Regions from separate parts of the Rheinheimera fenheensis genome, predicted to be linked through region 1. Evidence: riboswitches for the same ligand, from Rfam matches in the RefSeq annotation. Region 1 holds a riboswitch; the other holds the start of a gene.
The links. Region 1 has a riboswitch for thiamine pyrophosphate ahead of ABGI61_RS04785 (TonB-dependent receptor). Riboswitches for the same ligand answer to the same signal wherever they lie in the genome.
Positions count from the first base shown of each region.

Region 2: linked by a shared signal. The riboswitch ahead of thiC (phosphomethylpyrimidine synthase ThiC) and the one ahead of ABGI61_RS04785 (TonB-dependent receptor) in region 1 are both predicted to bind thiamine pyrophosphate.

Region 1 is NZ_JBDPJM010000002.1:397,583-402,732, reverse strand. It holds gene ABGI61_RS04800 (metalloregulator ArsR/SmtB family transcription factor) at 1-232, opposite strand, end outside; gene ABGI61_RS04795 (methyl-accepting chemotaxis protein) at 376-2,013, shown strand; gene ABGI61_RS04790 (hypothetical protein) at 2,020-2,868, opposite strand; TPP riboswitch at 2,981-3,077, shown strand; gene ABGI61_RS04785 (TonB-dependent receptor) at 3,116-5,150, shown strand, end outside.
Region 2 is NZ_JBDPJM010000015.1:50,364-55,513, forward strand. It holds gene ABGI61_RS16185 (LysR family transcriptional regulator) at 59-898, shown strand; gene sbcB (exodeoxyribonuclease I) at 970-2,415, shown strand; TPP riboswitch at 2,470-2,580, shown strand; gene thiC (phosphomethylpyrimidine synthase ThiC) at 2,678-4,453, shown strand; gene thiE (thiamine phosphate synthase) at 4,446-5,150, shown strand, end outside.

The sequences.
Region 1 (5,150 bases):
TCCAGCCTGGCAGCGCTGCTGACAGAGAATAGTATACCCACAGCCCCTGTTTGCGATGTTGTACCAGACCCACTTGTTTGAGTATCGCCAGATGGCGCGAGACTTTGGGCTGGCTTTCGTCCAGTGCTTGCATCAAGTCACACACGCAAAGCTCTTGCTTATGCCACAGCAGCAACAGGGCTTTAAGACGCGTACTGTCGGCAATGGCTTTGTAAAAGACGATCGGGTCCATAACGAGACTGCTATATCTGTTTTTTCATATGTAATGATGCCGAGTTAATATGACGCTTTGATGACAGTCAAGCGCGTTGTCATATAACTGTCATCTGGTCTGACTAGACTACTTTGCATCACTTCTTTCGAATCGGGCCTGTTATGTTGTCCAGGTTATCTATCTCTTCACGGGTGTTATTGCTGGGTATTATTCCGCTGCTGCTGTTAGTGCTGGTGCTGGGGGCCGCATTTTTCAGCATTCAGCAAAAAGACAAATTGTTTAATAAGCTGTATGACGATCATCTGGCCATACTGTCGGATGTTATGGCGGTGCAGCAAATTCTGCAGCAAAGTGCGCTGCAGGATATCCGCAAATACCGCACTGGCTGGGCGTCAGCTGAGGCGACCGAGCAGGCAATTAAACAGCAGCTGGCTACCGCACAGCAGCATTGGCAGGCTTTTATCGCAGCACGCCCCTCTCACGCTGACGAGGCTTATTACACAGAGCTGGATAGCGCTTTTAGCAAGGCGCTTAAGCACTATGAAGAGTGGATAAGTTATGCCGGCAGTGACGCACTACTGGTACGCATCTTGAATGAGTCTACGGTCAATAACGAAATTGAGCTGCGTATTACCGGTTTTACCAAGTTAGCTGAGGCTTTTATTCAGCAGCAACTTGCCGCTGGGGCCACTGTGCGTGATGAAGCTCAGCACTTTACCTCAATGCTGGTGCGGGGTTTTGTGGTGTCGGTACTGGGGTTATTTCTGCTAATAAGTTTGCTGATCTGGCGGGTACAGCGTTCTGTTTGCCGGCCGCTTTGGGCGCTGCGTGACCTGCTACAGGCAGTGCAACAGAATTCAGATTTAAGCCTGCGCGCCAATGCGCAGGGTAGCGATGAAATTGCACAAGCGGCGCAGGCGCTAAACCAGATGATCAGTCATTTTGAACAGCTGGTAGCTAAGTTGGGCGCCAGTGCTATCGCGTTAAGTGAGCAGGCTGGCACAGTGTTTCAAAGCAGTGACACCGTAAGCCACAGTGCGGCGGATCAGGCCGGGCAGGCGGCGCAGTTGGCCACAGCAGTAGAGCAAATGAGTGCCAGCGTGCGGGATGTTACCGATAATGCCCGTGCTGCGGCGCAGGCGGCACAGCAAGCTGAGCTGCTATGCTCATCCGGTCGAGGGGTTGCAGCAGACAGTGCCGGCGGCATTACAGCTTTAGCACAGCAGCTGACACAAAGTGCCGTTGTGGTGCAAAAACTGCAGCAGGAGTCTGGCCAAATCTCTGCAGTGGTCGATGTGATCCGTAAAATTTCTGAACAAACTAACTTGCTGGCGCTTAATGCAGCGATTGAGGCAGCAAGGGCCGGCGAAGCGGGGCGCGGTTTTTCAGTTGTCGCAGACGAGGTGCGCACCTTATCCGCCAATACCCAGCAGGCGACAGAGTCAATTAATACTATGGTGACCTTACTGCAACAGCAGGCTGCCAGTGCGGTACAAGTGATACAGCAAGCACACCAACAAGCCGATCATAGCGTGCAGCTGGCACAGGAGACCGGCCAGCGTTTTGCACAGCTGGCCTCTGCGGTTGAGGGCATTCACAGTGCTAATCAGAGTATTTGTAGTGCTACGCTGCAGCAACAAGCGGTTACTGATGATATTGCCGATAATATTCACCGCTTAAACGACAATATTAGTCAGTTAAGCTATAGCGCAGGCATTGCTACCGGTGCTAGTGAGCAGCTAACGCAACTCTCTAATCAGCTTAACGCTGACTGGCAGGTGTTTAATAGGCGCGCCTAAGCCAGATTAACCCGGCGGACAGGCACGATACAATGCCATCATTTGGCTGCCGGTTTGCATCAGGCTGAGTAGCAGGCTGGCCGCATAAACAAACACCAGGCTTAGCAGCGCGGAGAATATAATTTTGCCGCTACTTAGTTGTTGCTGCTTACCGTAGGCAAACCAGGCAATAAACAGCCAGCAGACCAAAATAAGCTGCATACCTGCTTGTAACCCGACTCCCAGCAAAAACAGCGGCCGCTCTGTTGCTTGCAGGTACAGGCTTTGCGCCTGCGCCAGTTGCTGCTGTAGAGCATCACTTGCTGTCGGGTTGGCTGCTAACTCGCCTGAGACATCAGTATTGCACAAAAGCTGTGCTGTCATGGGCTGCAATGCTTTAGCGCTTTGCTCCAGCTGGATCCAGCTTTTGGCAACTGTGGGATCTATCATGCCGATATTGGTCAGCGCGTTGGCAAATACCAACAGTACCATGGTGATACCGCAGAAAAAGGCAAACAAACGAAAAAAGGTAAAGAAGCTGCCGCCAGCACCCACCATTTTCAAGCAGCCAAAGGCGATAGCAGCGGCGAAAAATAACAGAAATAAATCAAACAGTGCGCTACTGGCCAAATTAGTAAAAGCAGCGTCGTCGCTGGGTAGGGTGACAGGGTTTACTGCTTCGGGTAACAACTGGCTGATAAACAGCGCAATAAGAAAAGATAAAATAAGAAACTCAACGCCTTTGCTGACTTCATCGGGTTGTTCGGCAATTGCCAGTTGTTGCTGAATAAAGTGTCTTGGGCGAAACAAACACTGGCTGAAGTGCGAAAAAAATAACGGAATTTCAGCAATAACGCGCTCTACATAGCTTTTCATCATGTGTCCTTGTCAGCGAATAAGCCGGCGGAAACAACATAATTCCGCTTCAACTATAGGCGTTGCGGCGCCGTTGTGCATTGCATGGACCAATAAAACGCTATACACTTGCGGCGCGACCAAGGGGTGCAATTGCTGAGATGCCGTCAGGCGAACCCTTAGAACCTGATCCGGATTATACCGGCGGAGGGATGGTGCTAACTCCTCAAGCTGGTGTGATCTCTGAAGTTTGGAGATTCATACAACAATGCGTGTTTTACCTTCAATTTTATCCTTAGCCGTATGTAGCAGTTTTACTGCGCTTGCCAGTCCGTCTGAAACCGCTATTGAACGCCTAACCGTGCAGGGCGATTTACGCCAGCAGTCGGTGCAGCAGCTAGCAGGTAGTATCGCTGTAGTCAGTGAGCAGGACGTAAAGCGCACGTCGGCGCAGCACCTGGACGATTTACTCAGCCAGTTTGCTAACGTCAACTTTGCTGCCGGCGCCTCGCGTGGTCGCTATATTCAAATTCGCGGCATTGGCGAGCGTAGTGAGTTTGTCGATACGATAAACCCTTCAGTTGGCATTTTAATTGATGGCATCGATTACTCGGGGCTGGGCATCAGCGGCATTAGCGATATTGCCCAGCTCGAGGTTTTTCGCGGCCCGGAAGCCAGCCGCTTTGGTGCTAATGCCTTAGCAGGTATGTTGAACTTAACCAGCAAAGGCCCTACAGCAACTGCTGAGGGTAAACTTAGCGCTACGCTGGCTAATTATGACAGCCGGCAGCTGGCCGCGCAGTATAGCAATAGCCTGAACAGCAAGCTGGGTTATAGCCTGTCTTTAGAGCAGCAAAGCTCAGACGGCTTTATTGATAACGCCTTTTTAAACCGCGACGACACCAATAACATTGACGAGTTTACCGGTCGCGCCAAGCTGGCGTATCAGACCACGGATGCGCTGGTGCTGACGTTTATTGCCCATCTGACCGATCAGGATAATGGCTATGACGCCTTTTCGCTGGACCGTAACCGCACCACCTTGTCAGACGAGCCGGGTCAGGACCAAATTCGCAGCAAAGCGCTGGCGGTAAAAGCCGATTACAGCGGCTTGCCATTCGCCACCCTGCAAGGCCAGCTAAGCTGGCTCAGTGCCGACAGCGATTATGGCTTTGATGAAGACTGGAGCTATGTCGGTATTCACCCGGATGAATACTCCACCACTGACCGTTACCTGCGTGCACGTGATCAGCTGACACTGGATTACCGCTTTGTCTCTACACCCGAAGGTAAACTTGGCCAAAGTGACTGGGTGCTGGGGCTTTATGTTGCCAACAAGGGCTTTGATTTAACCCGCCAGTTCTGGAACTGGGATTTATGGCAGGCCGACAGCTTTATCAGCAGCCTGAATCGCACTAATGCTGCAGTATATGGTGAGTTAACCACACCGCTTAACAGTGGCTGGAGCCTGGTGTCTGGCCTGCGCTTAGAGCGCTACGACGATGACTACAGTGATAGCAGCGCCAATGCCATTAAAAACCATGACACCATGTGGGGCGCCAATATTAGCCTGAATTACCAAGTGAATAATCAGGCACTTATTTATTTGCTGGCCTCACGTGGCTACAAGGCTGGTGGTGTAAATGGCGATGCGCTGGCGAAAGCCGCCGACGGCAATTTAGCCGAGCTGAACAGCAAAGCTAGTTTTAAGCCGGAAACCCTGTATAACGCCGAGTTTGGTGTAAAGGGCAGTGCCCTGGATCAAAGCATCACCGCCCGTGTGGCCGCGTTTTATATGTGGCGTGATGATATGCAGGTAAAAGGCTGGCTAAACCCGAACAGCGGCCCGCAATTTGCCGGTTTTATTGATAATGCCGGCAGCGGCCGTAACTACGGTATTGAGATGGAAAACCGCCTGCAGCTGCACCCGCAACTGGCACTGTTTTTATCGGCCAGCTGGCTTAAAACCAAGCTTGGCCGCTATGTTACGCTGGACGGTGATAACTTTAGCGGCCGCGAGCAGGCGCAGGCACCGCGCTTCCAATACAGCCTGGCGACCGACTGGTATATCACCGAGGCGTTAACCTTTAACCTGAGTTTACAGGGTAAAGACAGCTTCTTTTATTCTGATGGCCATAATGCCCGCTCGAGCCGCTATGAGCTGTTAGGCGCGCGCTTAAGTTATCAGCTGGCCAACTGGGAGCTGGCACTGTGGACGCGTAACGCGCTGGATCAGGATATTGGTGTGCGTGGCTTCTACTTTGGTAACGACCCTCGCGACGGCTACCAGCCGCATGTATACG
Region 2 (5,150 bases), on a different contig from region 1:
GCCTGCTTTCATGTACAGTTAAAATATAATAATTCTGTATCAGGTATAGTTTTTAACTATGGATATCCGCCAACTCAGTTACTTTGTTGCCGTATATGAGCAAGGCAGTGTCAGCGCCGCAGCGCGCCAATGCTGTGTGGCACAGCCATCGCTATCGGCTGCCCTGCGCCAGTTGGAACAAGAACTGGGCGTCACCTTATTTATCCGTCTGCCAAAAGGGGTAACACCAACCGAAGACGGCGATAAGCTATACGGCCATGCCGGCCGCCTGCTTAGCCAATTGCAGTCGTTAAAAGCTTCGTTCAGCGAGCCGGTAGCTCGGGTAAAGTTCCGTTTGGGGCTTATTCGTGCTCTGGGCGTAGAGCGTATGAGTCAGTTGCTGCGCGAATTTAGTAATAGTGTGCCGGGGTTAGAGCTGCATTTAGTCGAGCCGGATGAGCCCTGTGATGCGCGTATTATTACGCCGCAGCTGCTTAAAGCCGGTGAAGCCTTTGCACCTATCTGGCACGACAGTTATTTGCTTGCGCTGCCGCCTGGTTCTGCCCTGATGCTGCAGGACAATATTGGCCTGGCCGATTTTGAAAACCTGCCGCTGATTAAACGCACCCCCTGTGATGCCTGGAACAGCCTTTACCCGGAGATGGTGCGCCGCGGTATTAAGCCTGATCTGCGCGCCAACATTCAAACCATCGAATACGCACTGGGGCTGGTATCCGCTGGTGTTGGCTGTGCGCTGGTACCGAACTTTGACAATATGCAGCAGCGCAGCGATGTATTATTGCGCCCTATTGCCGACGCAAAGCTGGAACGCACCATCGGCCTGGCATACCCGAAAAACAGCAGTAGCAATGCACTTGCAATGTTGTTACAGCAGTGTCAGCAGGCCAGCGCCCGTTAATTAGATCAGCAAAAGCATGTCACCTCTGTTGCCATACTGCTACACTGGCGCCACTAGCTACCGGTTATGATTTGACGATATTTATGAGCCAAAACGCCAGTTTTTACTTTCACGATTATGAAACCTGGGGCGCCGATCCTAAGCGCGACCGCCCGGCGCAGTTTGCCGGGATCCGAACCGATTTAGACCTGAATATTATCGGTGAGCCGGATGTCTGGTACTGCCAACTGGCCAATGACTACCTGCCGCACCCCCAAGCGGCGTTAATTACCGGCTTAACGCCTCAGCTGTGCAATAAAAAAGGCCTGAGCGAAACTGACTTTATGCAGCGTATTCTGCAACGCTTTAGTACGCCCAATACCTGTGTACTGGGTTATAACAACCTTCGCTTTGATGATGAAGTGACCCGCTATAGCCTGTACCGCAATTTCTATGAGCCCTATGGCCGCGAGTGGCAACACGGTAACAGCCGCTGGGACTTAATCGACATGGTGCGAGCTTGTTATGCGCTGCGTCCCGACGGCATTAACTGGCCACAGCGCGAAGATGGCAGCCCCAGCTTTAAACTGGAAGAGCTAACCCGCGCTAACGGCTTAGCTCATGAAAACGCCCATGATGCGTTATCCGATGTCTACGCCACCATTGCCATCGCCAGACTGATAAAAGAAAAACAGCCTAAACTCTTTAGCTATTTATTTGAGTTACGAAAAAAAGCCAAAGTGGCCGAGCTGATTGACGTCGCCGGTATGACACCGCTGGTGCATGTATCGTCAAAATTCCCGGCTACTCAAGGTTGTGTTAGCTGGGTGGTGCCGCTGGCATTTCACCCGACGAATAAGAATGCGGTGATTTGTTATAACCTGCAGGCCGACCCCACACCACTGCTGGAAGACGATATCGAGACCTTACAGCAAAAGCTGTACACCAAAACGACTGATCTGGCTGAGGGCGAACAGCGGCTGGGCTTAAAGCTTATTCATTTGAATAAATGCCCGGTTTTAGCACCAGCAAAAACCCTAACAGAACAGCGCGCCGCAGAATTTGGTATTGACAGAGCAAAGTGCCTGAAGCATTTAGAATTTTTACGCCAGCACCGTGAAGTGCAGGCCAAAGCTATTGAGTTGTATGAGCAGCTAAATGAGTTTGCCGCAGAAACCAACCCGGATTATCAGTTGTACAGCGGTTTTATCAGCGATGGTGACAAGCAAAAAATGGCGCAGTTGCATCAGCTAACGCCAGAGCAGTTGGCGGTAAACGCGCCGATGTTCAGTGACGAGCGCCTCAACAGTCTGCTGTTTTTATACCGTGCCCGCAACTACCCTTACAGCCTGACTGACAGCGAACAGCAAAAATGGCAGCGCTACCGCACGGATAAACTGATGCATGGACTGGATAACCCAAATTTAACGATGGAAGACTTTAGCCTGGCGCTGGAAAATCTGGCGCATGAGCACGCCAGTGATGAGCAGAAGATGAAAATTCTTAAATCACTTTACCTGTATGTGCAGAGTTTATAAAACACCGGTTGCAATCAGACCTTGAATTTCGTTAGCAATACGTGAATACTTAGCACCATCTTGTCGGAGTGCCCAGCTGTTTACAGCGGGCTGAGACCGTGAAAACGGGATCCGTTGAACCTGATCAGGCTAATACCTGCGAAGGGAAACAAGGGGAAATACAGCATTTAACCCAGGCCAAATCCGCCCGTCGGATTTGCTGACTGTTATAACCTGCCCCCACTCCGGACAAGCAACCTCAACTTGTTAACCGGAGCTTGCTATGTCTGCTACACCTTTATCAAAACGTGAGTTACGCGCCCATGCCCGAGCCTATATTCAGGCACTGCAAGGCGAAAACTTTCCCGGATCCAGCCGTCGTTACCTTGAATGCGGTCAAAGTGGCATTAAAGTGCCCGTACGGGATATTCACCTTAGTCCCAGCCGTTTAGCCGATGGCAGCCTTCAAGCTAACCCGTCACTGCCGGTGTATGACACTTCGGGCCCTTATGGCGACCCCACGCAGCCGTTAGATGTACTAAAAGGCCTGCCTAAGCTTCGGCTTAACTGGATTAATCAGCGCGGTGATGTAGCCCCCTCGCCCGAGCTGCCATATGCCGATATCGCACTGGATGAACAGATCACCGAATTTGAGCATCAGCCGCTTAAAGCCAAGCCTGGCAAAACAGTCACCCAATTACACTATGCCCGTGCCGGCATTATTACGCCAGAAATGCACTTTATCGCCCTTAGGGAAAATATGGCCACAGCAGATGATGGCGTCAGAACCCATCAGGGCGAAAGCTTTGGCGCAGCTATCCCTAAGCAAATCACCGCAGAATTCGTGCGCCAGGAAGTGGCCGCCGGCCGCGCCATTATTCCGGCCAATATTAACCACCCGGAAGCAGAGCCGATGATTATTGGCCGCAACTTTAAAGTTAAGGTCAATGCCAATATCGGTAACTCGTCGGTTAGCTCCAGCATTGAAGAAGAAGTGGAAAAGCTGGTGTGGGCCACGCGCTGGGGCGCAGATACCGTAATGGACTTATCTACCGGCCGGCGCATCCACCAAACCCGTGACTGGATTATCCGTAACAGCCCGGTGCCTATTGGTACAGTACCGATTTATCAGGCGCTGGAAAAAGTAAACGGCGATGTCAGCCGGATAAACTGGCAGGTGTTTTATGACACCTTAATCGAGCAAGCTGAGCAAGGGGTCGATTACTTTACTATTCATGCCGGGGTGTTAAAAGATTTTGTTGCCTTAACCGCGAAGCGGGTAACCGGCATCGTCTCACGCGGTGGTGCAATTATGGCGCAGTGGACAAGGTTGTATAACGAGGAAAGCTTTTTATATCAGCATTTTGAGCAAATTTGCCAGCTCTGTGCAGCTTACGATATTTCATTATCACTGGGTGACGGCCTGCGCCCAGGTAGTATTGCCGATGCCAACGATGAAGCGCAATTTGCCGAGCTGCGCACCCTGGGCGAACTGACCAAAATTGCCTGGCGCTATGATGTACAGGTGATGATAGAAGGCCCGGGCCATGTGCCGATGCAGCTTATTCAGGAAAATATGACTGAGCAGCTAAAGCATTGCCACGAAGCACCGTTTTATACTTTGGGCCCGCTGACGACCGATATTGCACCGGGTTACGATCATATTACCTCTGGCATAGGTGCTGCGATGATTGGTTGGTTTGGCTGCGCCATGCTGTGCTATGTTACGCCAAAGGAGCATCTCGGCCTGCCCAACAAAGAAGATGTAAAACAAGGTCTTATCGCTTACAAAATTGCCGCCCATGCGGCAGATCTGGCCAAAGGCCATCCGGCAGCGCAGCAAAGAGACAATGCCCTGTCTAAAGCCCGCTACGAATTTCGCTGGCAGGATCAGTACCATCTGGCACTGGACCCTTTCACCGCTAAAGCTTTTCACGATGAAACGCTAAGCCACGAAGGCGCCGATACCGAACAGTTTTGCTCAATGTGCGGACCGAAATTTTGCTCAATGCGGCTTAACCAGCAAGTTCAGCAGCAAGAGGCATTAACTGATGCTTGAGCAATTATCTAAAGCAAAACCCATCGTCTGGACTATTGCCAGTTCAGACAGTGGCGGTGGCGCCGGCATTCAGGCGGATTTACATACTTTTGCGGCAATGGATTGCCATGGTTGCAGTGTAATTGCGGCTGTCACGGCGCAAAATAGCACAGAAGTGGTTGGTTATGAGGCTGTGAGCCCTGCATTGTTTATCACCCAACTGAATTGTCTGCTTGAGGATATGCCACCTAAAGTAATTAAAATAGGGCTGATTCCTGATGCCGGATTGTTGGAGCAATTAGCCAGCTGGCTGGCGCAACATAAAACGGAATATTCTTTTGTGGTTGTAGCCGATCCGGTGCTAAGTAGCAGTAGCGGCTATAATTTTGTCCGGCAAAGCACACTGAGCCTCTGGCGGCAAAAGTTGTTACCCTTGCTGGACCTTATTACCCCCAACCTGCCGGAACTTTCCCTGCTTAGTCAGTTGCCGCACTCTGAGAGTGAGTTGCAAGCTGAGCAATTATTGCAATGGGGCGCAAAAGCCGTACTGGTAAAAGGTGGCCACAATAGCAATACAGTCGATATCACTGATCAGTTTGTCAGCCCAAACAGTCGCTTTCAGCTTACCCTACCCAGGCTCAGCGCGGTGCATAACCACGGCACCGGCTGCGTTTTATCCAGCGCAATAGCAGCAGCCTGGGCTCATGGTTATGAGCTT